One region of the Gilvimarinus sp. F26214L genome, then DNA from elsewhere that is predicted to be linked to it. Evidence: predicted binding sites of a transcription regulator. Region 1 holds the regulator's gene; each other region holds the start of a gene.
The links. Region 1 encodes LexA, which represses DNA repair genes until DNA is damaged. Its sites were predicted from a motif close to ACTGTNTNTANANACAGT; they were not measured.

Region 1 (4,473 bases):
GAAGCCTTTGAGCATCCGGGTCCGATTGATCAACACCGCGTGGATGCTCAACAGGCCCGCCGTTTTCTTGATCGGGTGGTGGGCTACATGGTGTCTCCGCTGCTCTGGGAGAAGATCGCGCGCGGGCTCTCCGCCGGGCGGGTGCAGTCGGTAGCAGTCCGTTTGGTGGTGGAGAGGGAGCGGGAAATCCGCGCGTTCATCCCCGAAGAGTACTGGGACGTATTCGCCGATCTGACAACCGATGCGGCAAATAACATCCGCTTCGAAGTCAAGAAGCATCAGGGCAAAGCCTTCGAGCCAAAGAACGAAGAGCAGGCCCTGAAAGCGGTGCGGGAGTTGGAAAAAGCCGGCTACCAGGTCGCTTCCCGCGAGGACAAACCCACCCGCTCCAAACCCGGTGCTCCCTTCATTACCTCCACGCTCCAGCAGGCGGCCAGCACGCGATTGGGTTTCGGTGTGAAGAAGACCATGATGCTGGCCCAACGGCTTTATGAAGCCGGCTACATCACTTATATGCGAACCGACTCCACGAACCTGAGCCAGGAAGCCCTGGGCAGTGTGCGGGACTACATCGTTGACCAATACGGTAAAAAGTATCTGCCCGATGCGCCGAATCGCTATTCCAGCAAGGAGGGCGCGCAGGAGGCCCACGAAGCCATTCGACCATCCAACGTGAAGGTCCAGCCGACTCAATTGAGCGGCATGGAGCGGGACGCGGAGCGCCTTTACACCCTGATCTGGCAACAGTTCGTCGCATGTCAGATGACGCCGGCCGAATTTACCAGTACGTCCATTACAGTGAAGGCCGACGACTACGAGCTGCGTACCCGTGGCCGCATCATGCGCTTCGACGGTTTCATGAAGGTGTTGCCGCCGATCTCCAAGAAAGACGAAGACGTGGTTCTCCCGGATGTAAAAGTGGGGGACGACCTAAAGCTGATCAAGCTTACACCCAACCAGCATTTCACCAAGCCGCCGGCCCGCTTTACGGAAGCCAGCCTCGTCAAGGAACTGGAAAAGCGGGGAATCGGCCGACCCTCAACCTACGCGGCCATCATCTCCACCATCCAGGACCGCGGTTATGTGCGAGTTGAAAACCGTCGCTTTTACGCGGAGAAGATGGGCGACATCGTCACGGACCGCCTGGTGGAAAACTTCCACGAGCTGATGGACTACAGCTTTACTGCAAAAATGGAAGAGTCGCTTGATGAGGTGGCAGAAGGCAGCAAGGAGTGGCGCGCACTCCTGGACGAGTTCTACCGTGAATTCACCGCCGAGCTTGCCAAGGCGCAGGACGCGGAAAAGGGCATGCGCCGCAACACGCCCACTGAGACGGACATCAAATGCACCCAGTGCGGGCGCAACATGCAGATTCGAACCGGGAGTACGGGAGTCTTCCTGGGCTGTTCGGGCTACAACCTCCCGCCGAAAGAGCGCTGCAAGCACACCATGAATCTCGTCTCCGGCGATGAAGCCGTGAACGTGGACGAGGATGAAGAAGCCGAGTCCAAACAGTTGCGTTCGCGCCGGCGTTGCAAGCTCTGCAATACTGCCATGGACAGCTATCTGGTGGACGAGCGACGCAAGTTGCACATTTGTGGCAACAATCCCGATTGCAGCGGCTTTGAGGTGGAAGAGGGCGCTTTCAAGATCAAGGGCTACGAAGGGCCGGTGATCGAATGCGACAAATGCGGCAGCGAGATGCAACTCAAGACGGGCCGCTTCGGTAAATACTTCGGCTGCACCAACCCGGAGTGCAAGAACACCCGCAAGCTGTTGCGCAGTGGGGAGCCGGCACCACCCAAAATGGATCCTGTGCCCATGCCCGAGCTGCAGTGCGAGAAGGTCGACGATACCTACGTATTGCGAGATGGAGCGTCGGGCATCTTTCTGGCTGCCAGCCAGTTCCCCAAGAACCGGGAGACGCGTGCGCCGCTGGTGGAGGAGCTTCTGCCGCACAAGAGTGAGATCGACCCCAAGTACAACTTCCTGTTTTCCGCGCCCACTGAAGACCCGGAGGGGAACAAAACAGTGGTTCGCTACAGCCGGAAAACCAAGGAGCAGTATGTACAGTCGGAAGTGGAAGGGAAGGCAACCGGCTGGAAGGCCTTCTATGAAAATGGACGCTGGGTGAGCAGCGGCGAAGTCAAAGGTGCCGGGCAAAAAGCCAGCAAACGTAAAACGGGTAGTACGCGTACTGCCAGGAAGCGCAGCGGCGCCAAGGTTTGATGCGTCTCAGGCGCTTGTACGGAGGCCTGAATGGCCGGAGAACTGTTTTATTCCGCAATCGTCAATCAGAAGCTGGCGTTCGCTCGCATCGCGCTGGCAGCCAGCGACGCGCAACAGGATGACATCAACGGCCGGGTCGCTCGGCATGCTCATCTGGATGCTGCCGTCGGCCAAATGTGCTGCGGACTGAGCTATTTCGTCGCGGAACTGGCGGAGCAGTACAATGTGAATCTGGACCCCACAGGGGAGCAGCTCCCGGAGCTGATGGAAGGCCTCGCTGAGCGCGCACCACAGGCCACTGAGTTGGGGGAACTGCTGAACCTGCGCAAGCAGAATGATTCATGGCTGCGGGAGTTGCTTCGGGCCAGACGCAATCCCTTGTATCTGGCACAGCGATTCAGGAGCGAACACGGCAACTCTGTGAACCCGGCCTCGATTCCCGCCGTCGACCTTACAACGGTGGATAACGCCACTGCGCAGGAATTGGTTGGAAGCTGGTGTCGGGCGGCTCAAAGCCTTGTGGACCGGTTACGGGCGTCACTCCATGAGGAATAAGCCCGTCTGCTAGCGAAGGTCTGGCAAACCCTGCGCGAGGTCCAGACCAAGGGCCGGAACGCCCCGCAAATCAGCCGCCCCGGCGGATTACGCCCACACTCAAACCTTCAATGGAGAAGTCGTCATCTTTGAGGTTGACCTCTATGATGTCGAAGTCCGGGTTTTCCGGTACCAGCTCCACCTGCTGCTTGTTTCGCTCCCGGCGGAACCGTTTGACGGTCACTTCTTCACCGATCCGGGCCACCACAATTTGCCCGTTGCGCACCTGGGTGGTTCGGTGGACGGCGAGGAGGTCTCCGTCAAGGATGCCTGCATCCTGCATACTGTAGCCCTTCACCCGTAGCAGGTAGTCGGCCTGGGGAGAGAAAAAAGAGGGCGAGATATCGCAGTAGTCTTCGATGTTCTCTTCGGCGAGGATGGGATTGCCTGCTGCCACCCGACCCACCACCGGCAGCCCGTTGTCTTCATCCGGGATGCGAATGCCCCGGGAGGCACCGGGCACCATCTCGATGGCTCCCTTCCGTGCCAGGGCCCGAAGGTGCTCCTCCGCGGCGTTGGCGGAACGGAAGCCCAATTCTTCGGCAATTTCGGCCCGCGTGGGTGGATAACCCGTTTCGCGGATGTAATCGCGGATGAGGCGAAGAACTTCTTCCTGTCGTTCGGTCAGTCTGATCATGCTCTTGTCGGCTCCTTGTTTTCAGCAGGCTGTACGCGGCACTGCGCGCTCCGCGCAACGGCCCCAGGCACGGAAGAAGCAGGATCTGGTGCTTTGTACAGTGACTGGTATTATATCCAGTGCCCAGGCGGATGCAAGCGACCAGGCAGCTGCTGACCGCTCGGCGTTAAGCGGCGGGGCTTCACGGAAAGCGGATGACGAAGGGGGTAAACTGGTATAAGTTTATCGGCCTCTTTCTGACGTAGAGTAAACCATGGCAGCCAACCGGACACATTCCGCCCATCCCCCCGGCCCCCTTATGCTGGACCTGGAGGGGTTGACCCTGACAGACGATGAAAAGAACCTGCTGCGGGAGCCCCTGGTTGGAGGGGTAATTTTCTTCAGCCGGAACTTCCAGTCCCGCGGGCAGTTGGAGGCCCTGGTCGGCGAAATCCGTGCGGTACGCCCCGAGCTTCTGCTGGCCGTGGACCAGGAAGGCGGGCGGGTTCAGCGGTTTCGCGAAGGCTTCACACGCCTGCCACCCATGCAGAGCTTTCTGTGCGGCTACCGGGCGGATCCGGCCGCCACCCTCGAACGGGTCAGGGATGCGGGCTGGCTGATGGCGGCGGAGATCCTCGCAGCCGATGTGGATTTCAGCTTTGCGCCGGTGCTCGATGTGGATGAGGAGCACTGCAGCGTTATCGCTGACCGGGCTTTTTCCGCCGACCCGCAGGAAGTAAGTCGCCTTGCTGAAGCCTTCATAGAGGGAATGCACGAGGCCGGAATGGCGGCGACGGGCAAGCACTTTCCCGGACACGGAGGGGTGAGGGGCGACAGCCATCTGGTACTGCCGATTGATGAGCGCAACTGGCGCGAGGTGGAAGCGCGGGACTGGCAGCCCTTCCTGCAACTACGCGCGATCCTCGATGCGGTGATGCCCGCGCACATCGTCTTTCCGGCCGTGGACGAACAACCCGTCGGCTTCTCGAGGCCATGGTTGCAGGAAAAACTGCGCGGCCAGCTGGGCTTTGAAG
Region 2 (4,473 bases), on a different contig from region 1:
GGAGGGCACGGATACGGGGTAGTACATCATGCCTTTGGCCGCGAGAGCGCCCTTGGCAAAGCGCGCCTTGCGGAGGTCCGCCCGGGGGCAGCTCACCGGTTGCTCAAAGAGAGGATCGCTGATTGCGTACTGGTCTTTCTGGCGACCGATTACAAGCAGATTGTGAGCATTGAAATGAAACCGCATTTCTTCCGGGAAGTAGGGCAGCCAGTACACACTGGTCTGCAGTCCCACCAGCTTGCCGCTGTCCAGGAGCGCGTCAAGCTGGTCCATGCCTTTTTGGGGGTCGCCGAAGGTCTGGAATTTCATGCGCAGTCCGATGCGCTTTTGCAGCCCTTTGATGATCCATCGTGGCGGCATGCGGTAGGCGATCAGAGGCATGCCCGACAGCTTCACCAGGGGGATATAGGCGAAACCGAGCGCGTTGGACAAACCGAAGGCCATGGGCTCTGTCATCGGCAGGCCATAGTGGGTGAGCATGGAGGCCATGACGCCGCTTTCGCAGTGGGCAGACTGCAGGTGCTGGAAATCCCGTATGCCGGGGTCCACCAGCGCGATTCCCGCGGAGCTTTGGTCAGTCATGGTCCCGCTCCTCAGGCAGGGAATTCAGTTGGCCCCGGGTCAGTCCGAGCGCTTCACAGTAGCGCTCGATAATCGCGGGGGAAAGCTTCGTAAACACGTCCGGTCGGAAATGCCGGCGGATACGCCACTTGAATAACCCGGTTGCCTGGGCAAGCAAAGAAACATCCATACGCCGGTCGTACATGTGGTATTCCAGAGGCGAGCATTGCCCCTGTCTCGCGCGTAGCAACGCGTCCCGGCGATCGAGGTCGATGACGGCAATCGCGTCGCGGGTTGCGGCGCTTTCCACCTCCCAGCCACTGGAGTGAACGCCCGTGTAATTCCCCTTTTCGTCGACCGCATAGAGCAGCTTGTGCTGCCCGGCATAGGTGGAATCCCGGTCCTGTGGTACCTCGTCTTTCTTCATTGACGTTTAATCCCTTGCTCGAGATTCAGATGGTAGCTGGTCAGCCGACGACGGTCAGCTTCATCATGGCGGAGGAAAAGCGGCCGCTTTCGGGGATGTAGCAAAGCAGGGTTTCGCCCGCCTGCAGACGGCCCGATCGATACAGCTCGTCAAGCATGATGTAGATGGAGGCCGAGCCCGTGTTGCCTTTCTGGTTGAGGTTGGTAAACCAGCGCTCCCGGGGAATGTCGAGGCCCACGCGCTTGAGACTAGCGTACACGCCTTCGGCGAAGAAGTTGGAGGAATAATGCGGGATGAAGTAGTCGAACTGCTCGGCGCGCAACTGATAGCGTTCGATCAGATCGATCAGCGGCCGCTCCACAGTGTAATGCAACACATTCTCGTTCAGGAGCTTCACGTCCTGCTTCACGGCCATCACGGAATCCTCGCGGCGCTGCTTGTCGGAGAACTGCTGCCAGCCGGTGATGCTGCCATCTGCATTCTTGACGGCGCCCGCGTACATGCAGGTGTCGATTTCACCGGCGTAGGAGTAGACGTGCAGCCAATCGATGCGCAGGGACAGGCGCCCCTCGGCAGGCGTCGATTGCAGCAACACCGCGCCGGCCCCGTCAGACAGCATCCAGCGCAGGAAGTCTTTTTCAAAGGCCAGTTCCGGCTGGCTGCCCAGTTTGGCCAGTTGGGCTTCGGATTCCTCTTTGAAATTCTCTCCGCGCATCATTGCCGAAGAAAGCTCCGAGCCCGTGGCCACGGCCGATCGGTGTTCGCCACTGGCAACCGCAAGGTAGGCGTACTTCATGGCGGTCATTCCCGCCAGGCACACGCCGCTGGTTGCCACCACCTCACAGGGCGCCAGCTCCAGTTCCCCCTGGACCATGACCGCGTGATTGGGCATCAGCTGGTCTGCAATGGAGGTTCCGCAACTGAGGCAGCCCAGGGTGCCGAGGTCAAACCCCTCCTGCTCCAGTTTTTGCACCGCTCGCGCAGTCAACTGGGCATTGGTGTAATTGGGTCGCAGCGTCTGCGGGTCGATCGCGTAATAGCGTGATTGAATACCGTTGCTGCGCAACACCAGACGGCGCGCGCGGGATGGGCGGCCCCCTACCTGGCCCAGGATACGCTCCATGTTGTCGTTGTCGACGGGCTCGTTGGGTAGAAAGGAGGCGATGTTGGTGATGTAAACCGGAGGCAATGCCATATCAGGCCCTAATTCAATCGGTCGGTGGCCTCGCCCGAGGGGGCGGCGAAATACAGTTTCTGTGCCGCCGTGCGTCGGCTGAGGAGTGGGGCGAACAGCCGCTTCAGCAGCGCCGACAGCGGCACCACAGTGAGAATCATCATCACCAAAAATAGTACATAAAGCACAAGCACGCACTTTCGCAACACGGATTGCTGGGGGCCAATTGCGCGCAGCAGGCGCCCCCAGATTCTGAAGCTGCGATGGGCAATCTGTTCGGAAGCGATCAGGCGCTCGTTGACCGAGACGGCGCCGAGCCCTGCGAGCATGGGGCGGGGTTCACCGCTCTGGTGGGGGAGTTGTGCCGCGATGGCCTGACCGAAGCGGGATGCTGCAGCGATATCCTCTTCCGAAATGCCCGCCCTCGGTATCAGACCGCCCAGAAACGGCCCCTTGTTGCCGGTCAGTACCCAGATGGGCGTGGCGACAAAAGTCATCGCACTGTGGGCGTAATCGGTCAGAACAATATTGTCGATCAGCCGGGCTCCGAGTTGTTTCAGTCGTGCTTTGACTTTCTCCTGGGCCATCAGCCACATGTTGCGGCAGCCAATTACCGTAATCACGGGAGTGTCCCGAAACAGATGCGCCGCCGCTTCAGTTTGCAGAAAGCTGGTGACCGGGAGGGACGGAGAAAGAAACCAGACCTGGTAGGCCAGGATAATCAAATCATACCGTTCGGATGTGGGTACGCTCAGCGGTTCCAGGGGCACCGGGGTTTCGTATACGCATTCCGGGAAGGTGTTGAAGAACTGGAGGAAGGGCCACGGGAACGGGAACGGCTCCACGGGCTCAAGATTCCGTCGATGAACTTCAATCTCTTCCGCACCTGCAAGAGGTGCCAGAATGGAATCCAGCAGCCTGTTGAGCTGCCCGGACTGTGAGTACCCCAATACCAAAATCCGCTTCTTCATACGCGCCTTATTATCCTGCGACACAGCGGCGGGAACCCGCCAAATGCCAGCCGCCGATTATGCCACAGCGCCTGTAAAAGGCGCCAGTTGGACGACCTGCGTGCCGTATTTCTCTTTACAGGCGGGAGCCAGCAGGTTACTGTATTGATATACAGTATCGGGCAAATGCATGACAGCGACCGGCTCGGGAGACGGAGTATGAGAACGCCACCTGATTCGAACCGGCCTATCAGGGGCCGTGGTGCGATCAGCAATAGAAGCAGCCGCTTCCTGCAGCACCACTCGCACTGGGAGCCGGAACAACCGGCTGAGGCGGAGGAGCACCGCGGCCGGATTCCCGCCACCGAGCTTCATGTGGATCGCGCCAGGAGTATCATCACTCGAAACGAGTCGCCGGATGTACCCTTCGACCGCTCCATCAATCCGTATCGTGGCTGCGAGCACGGCTGCATTTACTGTTTCGCGCGGCCGAGCCACGCCTATCTGGACCTCTCCCCCGGTCTCGACTTCGAAACCCGGATCTTCTACAAACCGGATGGCCCCCAGTTGCTGGAGGCGGCGCTGGAGAAAAGAAACTACCGCTGCGCACCCATTGTGCTGGGTACGAATACCGACCCGTACCAACCCGTGGACCAGCGCCTCAGTCTCACCCGTGAGTTACTCCTTGTTCTGCAGAGGTATCGCCATCCAGTGTCGATCATCACCAAAGGCAGTCATGTCTTGCGCGACCGGGACATTCTGGAAGCAATGGCAGAGGATTCGCTGTGTTCGGTGACGGTCAGTATGACAACTCTTGACAATGGTCTTAAACGTACCCTAGAGCCGCGCACGGCTTCGCCTCGATCGCGGCTCGATACGGTGGCGCAATTGAGTGCTGCCGGGGTACCGGTCGGGGTACTGGTGGCGCCGGTCATTCCCATGATTAACGATCAGGAGATGGAGGCGATTCTGGAGGCCTCCGCAAAAGCCGGTGCGCAGACGGCGGGTTATGTTTTTCTGCGCTTGCCGCGGGAAGTCCGTGATCTTTTTTATGAATGGTTGCATGAACATTACCCCCAGCGGGCGGAGCATGTGATCAGCCTGATTCGCCAGAGTCGGGCCGGTGGTGACTACCAGAATCAGTTTGGCCAGCGCATGCGGGGGACCGGCGTTTTTGCGGAACTGATCAGTCAGCGTTTTCGCAAAGCCTGTGCGCGGCTGCAACTCAACCGGCGCGAGTCCGTCGAGCTGAACTGTGATCTTTTTGCGGTGCCGCCGAACAAAGGGCCGCGCGAGTCCGAAGCGCAATTGAGTTTGTTCTGATCACGCCGGTCGCTGGACTCGCCGCAGTAATCCCCGCT
Region 3 (4,473 bases), on a different contig from region 1:
AGATGTTCCCCGCCAGGAGCCACAGCTTCTCCGGCTTCATTTCGTGTGGCTTTTTCCATCCCCCCAGGAAACGGTTCAATCGGAGAAAGTCATTCGGGCTGATCTGGCCCTCACGCAGGGCGCGCAAGCCGTACTGAACGCCCACATTGTCCCAGGTGGAGTTGGCGAAACCTTGCGCGTCCACTCCATAGACATACTTCAGATCGTCCCAATGGCTGAAGTGAACCTGTTCCTGCACCTCCGGAGAAAAGCTGCTTTTGAAGTGAACGAAGGTGGGGTTGTGCACCAGAGGCGTGAGGCCCCGCCAGCCCTGAATGCACTCGGTGGCGCCCTTGCCCAGTTCGGGAATTTTGCCGCGCAGCAGGTCCACCACGGCCTGCACCTCCGTGAAGCGATTGTCCGCTTCCGAATTGGCGCTCAGCCCCTGAATCCAGCTGCGGTTTTCCCATACGCGCCACAGTGGGTTCTTGGCGTCGGTGACGTCGAAGTAGTATTCCAGAGGCTCGCAGTCCATGGTGCTGATGGTCTGGGTCACCATGTCCGGATAGGAGTACAGGGGAATGGCCGCGTCCAGCAGGCCGGGATGGTTCTGGGCGATCAGATACTGTTGGATGGCGCCGCCGGAGCCGCCGATTCCGACCGTATAGAGGGGATCCCCGTACAGGGAAACAAACTGACGCTTGAGCCGGGCCGCCGTATCTTCCGCCAGCCACATGTTGTAGTGGTTGCTGGTCTGGGTGCCGGTGGAGTAAAGCATGGCGTAGCCCTGCTCCAACTGGTCAAAGCCCCGTTTCAACACATCGTTGGGCTTGATGCGGCCCTGGCGTTTGCCGATGCCCACTCCACCGCGGAACTGGTAGATCAACTTTTTATTCCAGTGGTCGGGATTGGGTGCGTCCACAGTTTCTTCGCTGCCGCGCAGGGCCACCATGAGGTAGTGATAGCGATTGATGGTGCCGGATTCCAGCCGCACGACGAACGGAACCTCCCTTCCGTCCACCTCGATGGTGGCGATGTCACCATCGGCTTCTTCCAATGGAAAAAATTCCCGGGTTCCCTCCCGGTTGTAATAGTAGCTCGCAGTGGTGGGGTGCGAGCAGTTCATGCTGTATCCCACAACATTCTCGGGATCGATCTCGCCATCTTTCAGGCCGTAGACCGGCACACCCATGCCGCTTTGGTTATCCACCAGTGGTTGGGCATCGGTGACCTGGTTTTCTCCGCAGAGAAAGGGGTAGTCAAGCGGGCCGGCAAACAGCGGGGCGACCGGACCGACCTCGCCGAGTTTGATGGGGAACCGGAAAGTTTCGGCCGGCCTTCCCGCCACTCGGGGGTGGGGGCCGGAGTAGGGAGCCACGGGCTCCCGGGGGTCGAAGTTGTCCGGCAGTGCGAGCACCGGGGCCAGCGGTGGCTCTTTCATGACGTGAACGGACTCCGCCAGGTAGGCGAAGCCCACACCGCCGGCGCCAAGAAACAAAACCAGGAAGCCAATGGACAGTTTCGCTAACAATCCCATAGCAGACCTCTACGGCAGGTTTTTGTAGGTTGGAGTCTTTTTCGTGCAGTTTTTACAGACGAGTACGCGAACTTGCGCGATGGAATGAATCCCTCATTGGTGCAACAGTTGCGACAACGTTGCCGCTGAAATTGTTGCGCGAACTTAGCCTTATCCGCCAACTGCCCGTCGTCCTGCGGATCGCTTCATGAATTCGTCGCCCATGCCATCGGCGGAACCCTTAAGCACCCATTCAGTGACGAAGGCCTGCGGATGAACTGCGGTCGACTGCAAGCCTCCCTGCAATCGATAGCGCGAGGAGGTGCAAGATTCGGGCGGCGTTGGTGGACTATCGGGTTTGACACGCGGTTTCAGACGCGCGGCGAAGGGCCGGGTTAGCAGCCACACACCTGGAACGGTTGATAAGTCCAATCGCGGCATTGCTCTCATATGCGGCGCGGCGCCGTCCGGTATCCACAGAAGCTGTGGGCAAGTCTGTGAACAAACAGCGCGGTGCCCCACATCACCGTCGCTGGGCGATCGGATCAGTTAACGCACAGCGCCCGACGGCTGGTCCGGCGGATCACAAACGGTTTACATGGCGCTACGCTTCGTCTATGCTGAACCTGTTTTTTTGTACAGTATCCGCGAGGAGAACAAGGCATGGCAGTTGTAGCAGTTTGGAAATGTGACCGGGACGGCAGTATGTTTGATGACAAGAAAGCGGCAGACGAACACGACAAGATGCTGGAACTGGCGGAGTGCATTACCTGCCTGATCGAAGCAGAAGTGCCAGGCGTGGGCGACGAAGCAGCGGAGAACATCGGTCTGGTGCTGGCCAGGCGCAAGGACGATCTGGCCAAGGCATGCAAGGGTAAGCCGGAATTACTGCTCCCGGGGGATGAAGCAGCAAGCACCGGGGAACAGGAAGACAGTGGCAGCCTGCGAGCCGTGGGTGGCTGAATGAGGTGAGATCATCCGCCGCTCAGTGCGCCTACAATTTGTATCCGGGCTCCGGCTTGTAGGCGCACATCCAGGCGCCGGACCATGTTTTCCCCCACAAAGATAGCGACGTGCCGGCGGATGCGCTCCTGTTCATCCACGATGCGAAAAGCCAGGCCGCGATAGCGCGTATCCAGCGCGCGAATCACGTCCAGCAGCGTCGCGCCCTCCTCCCTGCCGCCGAGGTCCGCGGCCTCCAGATTCAAGTTGCGCGCACCGCCGGTGTAGCGATCCAGCTGACTGGGCAACACAACCCGAATCACGCGCCCACCACCTCCACTGAGTAGATGTGGGGAAGATCCATGGCAAGGGGCCGCCAGCTCTCCCCTTCGTCAAAGCTCCCCCAAAGTTGGCCGTTTGTGGTGCCCAGGAATAATCCCACCGGCTCCGAATCCGCCCCACACGGGCCCACCGCCATGCACTGGCGTTTGACCGTCCACCAGGCCTGTTGCCGGGGAAAGCCGTCGTCGTGGCGCGTCCACGAAGCACCCCCATCGCGGGTGCGGTAAACCGCTGGCTTGCCGCCCGGACTGGTGCGGGGCCACAGGCCGGAGCCATCCATGGGAAACACCCAGGCGGTATCCACGTCCCGGGGATGCACGACAATGGGAAAGCCGATGTCCCCAACTTCTTGAGGCATGTTGTCCCCAATGCGCTCCCAGCGGTCGCTCCGGTCCCGGTCCATGCGGTAGATACCGCAGTGGTTCTGGTGGTAAAGGCGATTGCTGTCGCGCGGGTGCATGACCATACAGTGGGGATCATGGCCGTACTCGTATTCGCTGCCGTCCTCTTTGGGCGGGAAGAAGTCCGTCGCCACGCCCCGGTTGAGCGGGTGCCAACTGTGGCCTTCGTCCAGGCTCTCGAAAATCCCGCCACTGGACATTCCCAGCAGCAGATGACGCGGGTCACTGTGGTCCACGATGATGGAATGAAGCTTGGGGCCGTCCGGGGTGCCATCCTTGTCGCCGCCGCGCCAATGGAAAAAGTCCGGGTGGGCATTGAAGCCTTGCACCTCCTCCCAGTGAGCGCCGTGGTCATCACTGACAAAGAGCCCCTGGGGTGAAGTGCCGGCATACCAGCGCTCCGGCTGGCTCGGATGGCCAGGCGTCAGCCAGAACACGTGGTCCACACTGCGCCCCTCTCCTTCGTCCCCCGCTTTCGCAAACCGCGGCGGACGTTCGGCCTCAGTCCAACTTTCACCGCCGTCCTCCGAGCGGAACAGGCTCGGCCCCAGGTGGCCGCCACCGATGGTCATAAGCCGCCGCCGGGTGTTGCGCGGGTCAGCCACATAGTGGAACACGGAGGAGCCGAGATGGTTGGGTCCGTGAATATTCCAATTGGCCTGTTGGGGATTACCGCTCACCGCCCAGGCCCCTTTGCGGGTGCCTACCAGAATGGTTGTGTCGTTGTTCATGATCGAATCCCTTGTTCGCCCGAGCCGAGTGATCAGTCAACCGCAGTCCGTCACGACCTCCTGCCCAGAACCATGTGTATCACCGAATCGGAAGGCGTATGGCGCTGGACCTCATAGCCCAGTGCAGGCAGGTCGAGCCCGGCAAAGAGATTTTCCCCCTTGCCCAGTACAACCGGGCTCACGGCAAGATGCATGGTGTCGACCAGCCGCGCCTCAAGATATTGCCGGATGGCGGCCACCCCGCCGCCGAGACGTACATCTTTACCCCGGGCAGCATCCCGCGCCTGCTCCAGGGCGGCGTGAATGCCTTCGGTCACGAAGTGGAAGACGGTGCCCCCCTCCATGGTGACGGGCTCCCGGGGGTGATGAGTCAACACGAACACCGGGCAGTGGTAGGGCGGCTCATCACCCCACCAGCCGCGCCAGCTTTCGTCCGGCCAGGGGCCGCGCACCGGTCCGAACATGTTGCGGCCCAGTATCCAGGCGCCCACATTCTCGAAACCCTGTTCGATGAAGTCGTTGTCCACACCGGTCGCGCCGCCATCGTTGCCAAACATCTGGT
Region 4 (4,473 bases), on a different contig from region 1:
ACAGACCGGGAGGCGGACACCCTGGAGCACCTGAGCCAGTGGTGCTACCAGTTCACCCCCACAGTCCAGAGCTACAAGGATTTTTCAGTGCTGCTGGAGGTCGGCGGCAGTCTGACTCTTTTCAAGGGGCTCAGCCGCCTCTTGCAGCAAATCGAGCGGGGCCTGAGCCAGAAGGGATATGGGTTCACCAAGGGGCTGGCCCACACCCGGGAAGCGGCCTGGATGCTCAGCCACTTTTACACCGACACCGGCACGCCCCCGCCCCTTGGGGATTTGAATGAATTTGCTCCGGCGGAAGCCGACTTCTGGCTGCCCCGACTCGAGCCCCTGCCCCTGACCTATCTGGATCTGCCACTGAAAAAACGGCAACAGCTGCTGAACATGGGGCTGAACACCCTGGGGGATTTACTGGCCCTGCCGCGGGCCGAGCTGGGCAAGCGGTTCGGCCGGGATCTGCTGAAATTGCTGGCGGACGTTACCGGCGAAGAAGCCACAGTCAGCTCCGACCTCAAACCGGCGCACATCTTTGCAGAGCAACTGGATTTCGCCAACGGTCTGACCCGCATCGACGAAGTCCACCAGCCCCTCGAAGAACTGCTATCTCGTCTTTTGCGCTTCATGCACCAGCATCAGTTGTACACTCAGGAACTGGAATGGGGTTTTTACTATTTCAAGCAAGGGGATTTCAAACAAGGCGCCGACAAATTACTGATCCACACTTCGCCAGCCAACAATAACCTGCAAAGTCTGCTGAGTCTGAGCAGGCTGAAACTGGAGCAATATCAGCTCAAGGCGCCACTTGAACTGCTGACCCTGACCAGCCAATGCTTCAAGCCTGCTAACGCCAGCAGCGGCGACCTGTTTCCCGAACTGTCCAACCCCAGCAACCAGCTCAAGGATTATCAGCAGCTGCTGGACAAACTGCTGACCCGGCTGGGCAGCGAAGGACTCAAGACCATCAGCATGGGCAACGAGCATTTACCTGATTTTCAGCAGGTGGTCAGCGATCTCAACCACCAGGCCATCGAGGATCTGCGGTTGCGCGAGCCGCCGCGGAACTCCGACTCCCAGACCCAATTGCCTTTGTGGCTGAATCAGACTCCGATTCCCATCGGCGCGCCCAACCAGAGCACGGGTCCCTTGCGTCTGGTGTATGGACCACAACGCATCGACAGCCACTGGTGGCAACAACGCAGCCAGCGGGACTACTTTATCGCCCGCCATAAAAATGGCTGCTATTGCTGGGTATTCCGGGACCTTAAAAACCGGCGCTGGTTTTTACAGGGTTTTTACGGTTGATCTCACGACACTCCGGTTTTTTTAGCCCACCAGATCTTTGACCCGACAGTCCGCATCCAACACGGGGAAACTCGCGTTTACCCCTCCGTACCTTGGCAAAACTTTGCAAAGAAAACACTTGGACTCTTTTGTCCCTGCGCTTAGATTGGTAGATCAAACCGGAAAACACAGCGAAGATCATGGAAAAACAGACTGTTGATGTCGTTATCGTGGGAGGCGGGCTCTCGGGCATCGGCGCCGCTGCCCACATGGGCATGAAGTGCGCCGAAAAAAGCTACGTGGTTCTGGAAGCCCGGGAAGACCTGGGCGGAACCTGGGACCTGTTCCGCTATCCCGGCATTCGCTCCGATAGCGACATGCATACACTGGGATTCAGTTTCAAACCCTGGAGCGACGCAAAAGCCATTGCCGATGGACCGTCCATCAAAAAATACATCAAGGAAACGGCGGACGAGTATGGCATCACCTCCCGGCTGCGCCTGGGACACACAGTCATATCCGCCCAGTGGTCCAGTGAGCGGGCGCTCTGGTCGGTTGTGGCCCGAAGGCGCGATGGCACGGAAGTGGAGTTCGAATGCCGGTTTCTCTTCATGGGTTCGGGCTACTACAGCTACCAGCAGGGCTACGCACCGCGCTTCGAAGGACAGGAGGATTTCCACGGGCCCATCGTCCACCCCCAGTTCTGGCCTCAGGATCTGGACTACCGTAACAAGCGAGTGGTGATTATCGGCAGTGGCGCCACCGCCATCACCCTGGTGCCAGAAATGAGCAAGCAGGCTGCCCATGTCACCATGCTGCAGCGCTCACCCTCCTATGTGGTGGCGCGACCCGGCAAGGATCGCATTGCCAACTTCCTGCGCCGGAATGTTTCGGAGGGAGTGTCCTATGGGTTCACCCGCTGGAAGAATATTCTCCTCGGGCGCTACTTCAACCATCGTGCCCGCAGCAAACCGGAGAGCACGGCAAAGCTGCTGCAGAAGTGGGCGCGCAAACGTCTTCCCGAAGGCTATGACATGCGCCATTTCACCCCAAGCTACAAGCCCTGGGATCAGCGCATCTGTCTGGCACCGGATGGCGATTTTTTCGAGGCCATTCAGTCAGGCAAAGCCTCGGTGGAAACCGATCATATCGAGCGCTTCACGAGCACGGGGATTCAACTCAAATCGGGGAAAACCCTCGAAGCGGACATCATCGTCACTGCCACCGGCCTGAAACTGGTCACCGGCGGCGAGGTGGACGTGAAGGTGGATGGTCAGCCAATCCGCTTCGGCGATACCCTCAGCTACAAAGGCGTTATGTTCAGCGGCGTTCCCAACTTTGTGCTGGTGTTCGGTTACACCATGGCCTCCTGGACCTTGAAAGCGGATTTGGCAGCCATTTATCTCTGCCGGCTGATCAATCACCTGGACTCCATCAACAAGTCCATCGCTCTGCCACCACACCCCACCGAAGTGATGGAAACCCGTCCGCTTATTGATTTCACCTCGGGCTACGTGCAACGCGCCGTGCAGGAACTCCCCAAACAGGGAGACCGGCCGCCCTGGCTCGTTCACCAGGACTATCTGGCCGATCGCAAGGTCCTGCTGCGCGAACCCATCAATGATGGGGTACTTCAGTTTCCAGAGCCGAAGATGGCGCAGGTCACCGATTCTCCCGCACACGTTGCCGCCACAACTTAGCGAGCCTTGACCCATGTTGGGTTACGCTGCGCTAACCCAACCTACGAATGCCACTACCAGCACCGGTAGGTTGGGTGAGGCCGAAGGCCGTAACCCAACAGCACCCACGAATCCTCCCGAACCGGACCCGTGTTGGGTTACGCTGCGCTAACCCAACCTACGAATGCCACTACCAGCACCGGTAGGTTGGGTTAGGCCGAAGGCCGTAACCCAACAGCAGCGCTCAGCCCCTAGCGGATCAGCAGGCAGCTTCGCTTCGCTGGCCTTGCCGGGATCTGCTATACTGTATTTTCAACCAGTAGCTCACCAGTAAGAGGTCGCCGTGAGCCGCTTTGCAGAACTACACGCCATCAGCAACTTCTCCTTCCTGCGCGGCGCTTCCCATCCGGAAGAGCTGGTTCTGCGCGCGGCTGAACTGGGCTATGAAGCCATTGCCATTACCGACGAGTGCTCCTTTGCAGGCATCGTCAGGGCCCATGTGGCAGCCCGGGACCTGCGCCAGACCGGGACGTCCATCAAGCTGATCATTGGCAGCGAGTTCCATATTCACAGCCAGCAGACCATAACCGGGGACGCCGGCCCGGATCTTCACCTGGTTCTGCTCTGCCCCAACCGCAAGGCTTATGCGGAAGTGTCCGGGCTCATCTCCCGCGCGCGGCGCCGGAGCGAAAAGGGTAGCTACCGTCTGCACCTGAGCGATCTGCAATTCGGCACCCAACACTGCCTGGCCATCTGGCTGCCCCAAGCGGGGCAGTCCGAGCAGCCCGATTACGCTCCCATCCTGGCCAGCTATTTCCGCGACCGTCTCTGGCTCGGCCTGGAGATGCTGCAGGACGATGACGATCAGCAGCATTATCTGAATTGCCAACAGATGGCGGACGCACTGAACCTGCCCATGGTGGCCTGCAACAACGTGCACATGCACGATCCCCTGCGCAAACCCCTGCAGGATGTTCTTACCGGGATTCGTCTGGGCAAGCCGGTGCAGGAGCTGGGTCGGGAGAAGCGGAGCAACGGCGAAAACTATCTGCGCCTCCTGGACACGCTGGACTGCATCTACCCGCAAGCCCTCATGGAAGAGGCCTGCCGCATTGCCGACTACTGCCATTTCAGCCTGGACGAATTGCGCTACGAATATCCCGAGGAGATTGTGCCCAAGGGCACCAGCCCGAGCGCCTACCTGCGGCAGTTGGTCATGGAGGGCGCACGGAAGCGTTGGCCCCGAGGCCACGCCCCGCACCTGCAGGCGCAGATTGACAAGGAGCTGCAGTTGATCGCGGAGCTGGAATACGAGCATTACTTTCTCACGGTCTACGATCTGGTGCAGTTCGCGCGCACTCAGAAGATTCTCTGCCAGGGGCGCGGTTCAGCCGCTAATTCCGTGGTCTGCTATTGCCTGTTCATTACCGAAGTCGACCCGGTTCAGAGCGAGCTGCTGTTCGAACGATTCATCAGCAAGGAGCGCGATGAACCACCGGATATTGACGTGGACTTC

Region 2: ACURWW_RS16620 (PA0069 family radical SAM protein) is a predicted target of LexA. The motif match lies at 3,272-3,289, and genes of this name have one in related genera.
Region 3: ACURWW_RS15940 (YebG family protein) is a predicted target of LexA. The motif match lies at 2,121-2,138, and genes of this name have one in related genera.
Region 4: ACURWW_RS07670 (error-prone DNA polymerase) is a predicted target of LexA. The motif match lies at 3,261-3,278, and genes of this name have one in related genera.

What each region holds. Positions count from the first base shown of each region.
Region 1 covers NZ_JBTIYG010000001.1:390,174-394,646, reverse strand. The annotation lists gene topA (type I DNA topoisomerase) at 1-2,229, shown strand, start outside; gene ACURWW_RS01670 (DUF6586 family protein) at 2,260-2,784, shown strand; gene lexA (transcriptional repressor LexA) at 2,855-3,460, opposite strand; gene nagZ (beta-N-acetylhexosaminidase) at 3,714-4,473, shown strand, end outside.
Region 2 covers NZ_JBTIYG010000021.1:18,460-22,932, reverse strand. The annotation lists gene ACURWW_RS16640 (BtrH N-terminal domain-containing protein) at 1-582, opposite strand, end outside; gene ACURWW_RS16635 (hypothetical protein) at 575-988, opposite strand; gene ACURWW_RS16630 (beta-ketoacyl-ACP synthase III) at 1,029-2,183, opposite strand; gene ACURWW_RS16625 (dialkylrecorsinol condensing enzyme) at 2,192-3,133, opposite strand; gene ACURWW_RS16620 (PA0069 family radical SAM protein) at 3,332-4,435, shown strand; gene ACURWW_RS16615 (ABC transporter permease) at 4,436-4,473, opposite strand, start outside.
Region 3 covers NZ_JBTIYG010000018.1:36,456-40,928, forward strand. The annotation lists gene ACURWW_RS15935 (DUF6351 family protein) at 1-1,516, opposite strand, end outside; gene ACURWW_RS15940 (YebG family protein) at 2,159-2,458, shown strand; gene ACURWW_RS15945 (MoaD/ThiS family protein) at 2,470-2,760, opposite strand; gene ACURWW_RS15950 (hypothetical protein) at 2,757-3,911, opposite strand; gene ACURWW_RS15955 (dihydrofolate reductase family protein) at 3,962-4,473, opposite strand, start outside.
Region 4 covers NZ_JBTIYG010000005.1:197,182-201,654, forward strand. The annotation lists gene ACURWW_RS07660 (Y-family DNA polymerase) at 1-1,299, shown strand, start outside; gene ACURWW_RS07665 (flavin-containing monooxygenase) at 1,479-2,978, shown strand; gene ACURWW_RS07670 (error-prone DNA polymerase) at 3,301-4,473, shown strand, end outside.